One region of the Paenibacillus sp. RC21 genome, then DNA from elsewhere that is predicted to be linked to it. Evidence: riboswitches for the same ligand, from Rfam matches in the RefSeq annotation. Region 1 holds a riboswitch; the other holds the start of a gene.
What was found. A riboswitch is a leader RNA that binds a small molecule or an ion and turns the genes downstream of it on or off. The one in region 1 is predicted to bind S-adenosylmethionine.
Positions count from the first base shown of each region.

Region 2: another riboswitch for S-adenosylmethionine. It lies ahead of ABIA61_RS18355 (methionine ABC transporter ATP-binding protein); the one in region 1 lies ahead of metA (homoserine O-acetyltransferase MetA).

Region 1 is NZ_JBIYCS010000003.1:771,558-774,977, reverse strand. It holds gene ABIA61_RS13350 (PLP-dependent transferase) at 1-380, opposite strand, end outside; gene metA (homoserine O-acetyltransferase MetA) at 506-1,423, opposite strand; SAM riboswitch class I at 1,545-1,670, opposite strand; gene corA (magnesium/cobalt transporter CorA) at 2,224-3,159, shown strand; gene ABIA61_RS13335 (HRDC domain-containing protein) at 3,239-3,420, opposite strand, start outside.
Region 2 is NZ_JBIYCS010000005.1:277,284-280,703, forward strand. It holds gene ABIA61_RS18345 (MetQ/NlpA family ABC transporter substrate-binding protein) at 1-104, opposite strand, end outside; gene ABIA61_RS18350 (methionine ABC transporter permease) at 180-848, opposite strand; gene ABIA61_RS18355 (methionine ABC transporter ATP-binding protein) at 845-1,867, opposite strand; SAM riboswitch class I at 1,980-2,119, opposite strand; gene ABIA61_RS18360 (Cthe_2314 family HEPN domain-containing protein) at 2,251-2,970, opposite strand; gene ABIA61_RS18365 (UbiD family decarboxylase) at 3,023-3,420, opposite strand, start outside.

The sequences.
Region 1 (3,420 bases):
TTCGTATCCACATAGCTCGCCGTCACGCCGAATCTGGATAAAATACGTTCCAGCAAACGATACGTGCCTCCATATAGATCCAGCGATACAATCAGATGATCTCCTTGTCCAAACAGGGCAAATACCGTTTGCAGCGCCGCCATACCTGAACTGCATGCAAAGCCTGCATCACCGGATTCCAGTGTAGCGGACGCCTCTTCCAGCACCTTACGTGTCGGATTGATCGTTCGAATGTAATCAAATCCTGTGCTTTGACCCAAACGGGGATGGCGAAACGCCGTAGATTGATAAATCGGAAAATTCACTGCTCCGGTTACCGGCTCTTCGATTGAACCAATTTGTGCTAATCTGCTTTCGATTTTCCACTGTTTCTCACTCATATGAATCCTCCTGTTCATTTCCACAATAGGTGCTGTAACATATGCTGCAAAATTGGATTATCACATCTATACTGCTGCGCTGCTGCAAGGTGGTACTGCGTAGATATAAACGTTAAGCCCCTTTTTTAAATCTGGGGCCCGATATCGAAAGGGGTTTCTTGGTATACATAATAGTTGAGCCAATTTGAAAATAATAAATTGGCATGCGCACGCCAGGTTGAGGGCGGTGTACGCTCAGGGTCATTGTTGGGAAAATAATTTTTCGGTACTTCAATATCCATCCCTTTGGCGACATCACGATCATATTCCCATTTCAGGGAAAGTGGATCGTATTCGGAATGCCCAGTCACAAAGATTTGTTTGCCATCACGCGTAGCTACCAGATACACTCCGGCTTCCTCAGATTCGGATAAAAGCTCCAGTTCGGCAATATGCTCAATATCTTCGCGCCGAACCTCTGTATGCCGGGAATGAGGTGCATAAAACAATTCATCAAAACCGCGTAGCAATTTCACTTTAGGTTTAATAACGCTATGTGAAAACACGCCAAAACATTTGTAATCAAGTCCGTATTTAGGAACATCGAAATGATGGTACAGACCCGCCTGTGAAGCCCAACAGATATGCATGGTCGAAGTTACATTCGTTTTCGTCCATTCAAAAATTTGCCGGATTTCCTCCCAGTAGTTCACATCTTCAAACTCAAGCTGTTCAACGGGTGCTCCCGTAATAACCATACCGTCAAAACGGCTGTTTCTGATCTCGTCAAAGGTTTTATAAAACATGTTCAAATATTCCTGCGATGTATTTTTAGATACATGCGACTTCATGTGCACCAGCGTAACGTCCACTTGAAGCGGGGTATTGCCGACCAGACGCAACAGTTGGGTTTCCGTTGTCTCTTTGGTAGGCATCAAATTCAAAATGGCGATGCGCAACGGACGAATATCCTGATGATAGGCCAGGCTTTCATCCATTACGAAAATATTTTCGCCCTCCAGCACTTCCTTGGCAGGTAGTGTATCCGGAATTTTAATCGGCATGTAAATTCACTCCTTGTTCGGTGAAGTTTTTTGCGAAAATCGTCATGTTGAGATGCCGGGCATATAATAAAAAGACCTTCCTCGGTTACGAGAAAGGTCATATTTGTATCCATATGCGCCTCTCTCATCTGTCAGGGCATCGCTCTTTGTAAAAAGCGCGCGTCCTGCAAGAATTAGCACCGTGCGATTAAAATCGCCGGTTGCCGGGTATCATCGGGCTAGTCCCTCCACCTGCTCTTGATAAGATTTCGCTATATTCATTTTGGGTTCATAAAAAGTTCTTGTTGTTCACTTTAATGCATCCGCTGGGCTTCGTCAAGATGGGACTTGTAATTTTCCACCCCTGCATTCACATTTCGTCTTACATTTCCATATGTTAAATCATACATTACCCCATCGCCGAAGCTCTTGTCACTCCTGTTGATTTAGCCCATGATTTTGCGCTTGAAAGGCTGTAGGCCGAGCGTTATACTATACAAGTGCTATAGGCGAAAATATAAAGCAGTGGTGCAGATTTAGAGTGCTTTCTGCGATACTGTGGCAACCTAAAAAGAACATTTGTGAGGTGAATCCGGAATGGAAGGCGACCCGAGTCCGAATAGGCGGCGATCCCTGAACAACAGCATAGGAATGACTTCAGCTTGCCGAAAGACGGGACGCCAGGCTCTGCATGCTCCAAAAGCCTCTGGCTTTTGATGGGATGCCGCTTACCCGATCCGGCTAACTGGCTAACTGAGTCCATTCCTTATGCTTGAGATACACGTATTTTCCGTTACGACGGAGCATAAGGAGTGACATATATGAAAATCCGTTTGGTAAACAATGGGGTTTTTACCCCTGTCGAAGAAATTGAAATGGCGCTTACTCCGCCAGCAGAAGGCTTTTATTGGATTGATGCCGATGTTGATGATCTGGCAGTGCTCCAGCCTTTGTTCTCCATGCATGATCTCGCGGTAGAGGACTGTTTGAGTGAAGAAGAGCAGCGTCCAAAGATTGAAATTTACGAGAGCCATTATTTTATCGTTGTAAACAGTATTCGTTTTGATGATGAAGAAATATTTTTACGTGCTTTGAACATTTTCCTAGGCCGCCATTTTATCATTACGGTGACGAAGCAGAAAATCAATGAGCTACGTACCCTCAAGCCTATGCTATGGGAGCAGGAGGTTAGCCAGCCTGACCGTTTTATGTATCTGTTGATCGATTTGATTGTTGACAACTATTTTCTGGTTGGTGACCGGATTGAGGTTCGCATTGAAAAGCTGGAAGAAGACATTCTGATGCATACGAAAAAATCGCATTTGAATGAAATTATCGGCTTACGCAGTGAGATCCTGTGGCTGAAAAAAGTGCTTGGTCCACAAAAAGAAGTCATCAATACGTTGAACAAACGGGATTTACGGCTGATTGACGATCAATTGCAAAAATATTTCAGCGACATTTATGAAAATGCCGTGAAAATTTCGGAGACTTTCGAAACTTACCGCGATCTAATGGGTAACCTTCGAGAGGCTTATCAATCCAGTATCGCTAACCGTGCGAATGAAATCATGCGCGTGTTTACAGCGATTACAACCGTGTTTATGCCGTTGACTGTTATTACCGGAATTTATGGTATGAACTTTGATAATATGCCTGAGCTTCATACACGTTATGGTTATTTTGTCGTCATTGGTATTATGGTGGCGCTGGGTGTAAGCATGTTTTGTATTTTCCGCAAGAAGGACTGGGTTTGAAAAGAATCAGCGGCAGCCGTATCCTCACAGGATATAGCTGCTGCTTTTTTTGTGTGGTTATTTTTATATTTGCGCTATGTTATCCCGCATGTCGTTCTGATGCTACCTGATGACGAAAACGGATACGAATCAGACGCAGCCGCTCATAAACTTGATCCAATCCCTTTTCCGCAGCCTGTTCCTCACCATATACCCGCAGCATGACGGGCTTGAGCAGCGTATCCCCCAGTTCTTCAAACGCAGACCAGATCGCCATCTGCT
Region 2 (3,420 bases), on a different contig from region 1:
TTTTGGGTCGCATTGTTTGTATCGGATGTTGTGCTTTTCGTGCCGCAAGCAGCCAATACCGCAATTAATGTCAAGCTTAATACGGCCAATACCCATTTTTTCATGTGATTACCCCTCCAATAAATTGTAGTGTTCAGGATTCAGACTTCCTGATCAATAAGGATATCTATATGGTTTCCCTATTTTCGAGTATAATGCCGCACCAGACGGTCTCCCGCCATTTGCAGCAATTGCACCAGTACGACCATCAGTATGACCGCAACGATCATTACAGCCGTTTCATAACGGTAGTATCCGTAGTTGATAGCCAGTGTACCCAAACCACCGCCCCCGATCATACCGGACATTGCTGTATAGGATACGAGCGTAACGACGGTAATCGTTAATGCGGCGAGCAGACCCGGCAGTGCCTCACGCAACAGCACCCGCCTAATAATCTGACCTGTAGAGGCGCCCATGGCTTGTGCAGCCTCGATGACACCCTTGTCCACTTCGCGCAATGACGTCTCTACGAGACGGGCGAAGAATGGCGCAGCGCCAATGACCAGCGGTGGAATCGTACCCAGCACCCCGGTAGAGGTACCAACCAACGACCGCGTAAAAGGAATTAGTGCAACAATCAAAATAATAAACGGTACGGACCGCAAAATGTTTACGATAAAGGAAAGTACAACGTATATCACCTTCATCAGACTCCATGAAGAGCGGCTTGCCAGAAATAATAAAATCCCGAGCGGTAAACCAATAATAAGGGTGAACAACGCAGATGCACCGAGCATCTGAAGTGTCTCTAATGTAGAGTTACCTAGTTCTTCCCAACTCACTTGCGAAAAATCAAGTTCACTCATTGTCCGATCACCTCCACATCAAGTCCCTGACCGGACACTTCGCGTAGCGTATGCTCAATATCCTCCTGATTACCTTCAAAACGGACGATAAGCTGTCCATACGGTACGTTTTTAATCGTGGAGATGGTACCCTGCAAGATCGCAAAATCAACGCCGGTGCTGCGGACTGTACGTGACAGAATCGCATCATATGTCTTGCTGCCCAAAAATGAAATCCGTACAACATGCGCTGATTCCCCGCCCCCTGCTGCTGCTATGGCTGCTTGCAGCTCCTCGGGATGCTCAGACTCCCGCTGGATAAAGTCCTTGGTCACCTGATGCTGCGGCTTGAGGAATACTTCTGCCACCGGACCTTGCTCCACGATGTCGCCCTGATGAATGACGCCGACACGATCACAGATGCTTTGAATGACATGCATTTCATGCGTAATCAGCACGATGGTCAAATTAAAGCGCTGGTTAATGTCTAACAGCAATTTCAGGATGGACCCTGTCGTCTGCGGATCAAGCGCTGAGGTCGCCTCGTCGCACAGCAGTACATGAGGATCACTGGCAAGCGCCCGTGCAATACCTACCCGCTGCTTTTGTCCACCCGAGAGCTGTGACGGATATTTAGCGCTGTGTTCTTCCAGACCGACCAGTTCCAGCAATTCACGAACCTTCTGGTCCAGCTTCTGCTTGGGCGTGTTCACCAGACGCAACGGAAAGGCAATATTGTCATACACCGTCGCCGAGGATAATAAATTAAAATGCTGAAAGATCATTCCGATTTTACGACGCTGTTTCTGTAACTGGGATTGGCTCACGGTGGCGAGGTTCACACCATCTACCCATACCTCACCCGAAGTCGGCCGTTCCAATAGATTAATACAGCGGATCAGCGTACTTTTTCCCGCCCCGGAATGACCGATGACTCCAAAAATTTCACCACGCTTTATAGAAAGATTCAAACCGGACAGCGCACTAACGCGTCGGATGCCTTTGCCATAATGCTTGGTTAATTGTTTAAGCTCTATCAACGTGCTGCGACCCCCTTCACTCTTCCTTACCCTTTTAAGCAACGTTCATCTCTATGATGATACAAAAAGAGCCCCTTTCACAGAATGAAAAGGGCCCCGCTATGCGAACCTTTTCTCATCTGTCAAAACTGCTATAACTCTAGCGGTTTTGTAGGAATTAGCACCATCATGTCCCCTCCCGGTGTGTTACACCGGGAAAGAACGGGTTGCCGGGCTTCATCGGGCCAGTCCCTCCACCTCTCTGGATAAGAAAAATATGTTAAACTCCAGCTTTAGCTGTCTGTTAAGTTTATATTTAAAATCATAATTCAATCATTTTTCTGAAACTAGATTTCAGTATAGATAGTTTACATAGCTTTGTCAAAGGATATTTTCTCACATAATTATGGGCGAGCTTCCCTGTTCTCCCATTGTTTCACCGTATAACGAAAGGCAGTTGTCAAGGAACGGTTCACCATCTCCAGGCCTTGCTTCAAATCCTCCAGGTGATGATCCAAATCCTCCAGTTGTATCTTGCCGTACAAAGCACGATGCCGTTGCCAGAGATCATCCTGCATTTCCGTATTCATATAGTGTATTTCCGTGTTACGCCGCTTGCGCAGCCGATTGATCGCGTCAGTGTATGAGTCCTTGATATCATTCAGATCGTCGGTCATTACAGGATGCATTTTCAAATACTTGAATTGCCGTAGCACGGTAAAATAAGAATAATGCGGCTTATACTCGCCTGTTTTCAGATCATACAGATCATTGAGCCAGTTCCCGAGCTTATCCAAAATGGAAAATACCCTCACAAACCCATCCTTATAAAAGAATACGTACAGCGCATAATCCGATTTTTCATCAACGCTCATATCCTCGGCATATCCGGCCTTCACTTTCGTTCGGAAAAAGGCGGCAGCATGATGGCTCTGCTCCAGCTCATCCAAAGATGACATCAGGCCGCGTGTCAAAATATCCGCCTTGCGAAAATCATGAGTCGGATCTCCACTGGCCTGAATATGCCGCTCCAGTACTTTTAGCATGTCTGACATGCTGTTCATAGCATTCAGCAGGATGCCCTTGTCCACACGTGGCGGCTCGCCTAGCAGCTTGCGTATCATGCTCACGCCTCCTTTTATGAATGTAAATCCGGTTGTTGGGTTGACTAGGGCGTCAAGCGAAATAACTCGTCCATCGTTGGTCTACAAGCTTAACAATATCCTCGCGCGGCAGCACTTCATCCGGGTACCCCGGCTTCATGCGTGCATCCACCACAATTGGCAGCTTGTAGTTCAGATGATGCAAACGCACCTCGCTATCTGCATACATATCCGTAGCCGGGTTAAATCGAGTAAACACCGTCCACAAGAATGATGCTTGTGAGCGAACGACTTCCTTGGCATCATCTACAATAAAGACAAGTGGCCATTCCTGCTCACCCGCAGCCAGACGCTCCAGCACCCGCGCCGCCAACTCAGGCTCCTGCTCAAAGGTCGCACCGGATACGATGAGACAGCCTCCGCAATACGGCTCAATCTCGCGAATACCCGGCAGGTCGCCTCCTTCATAGG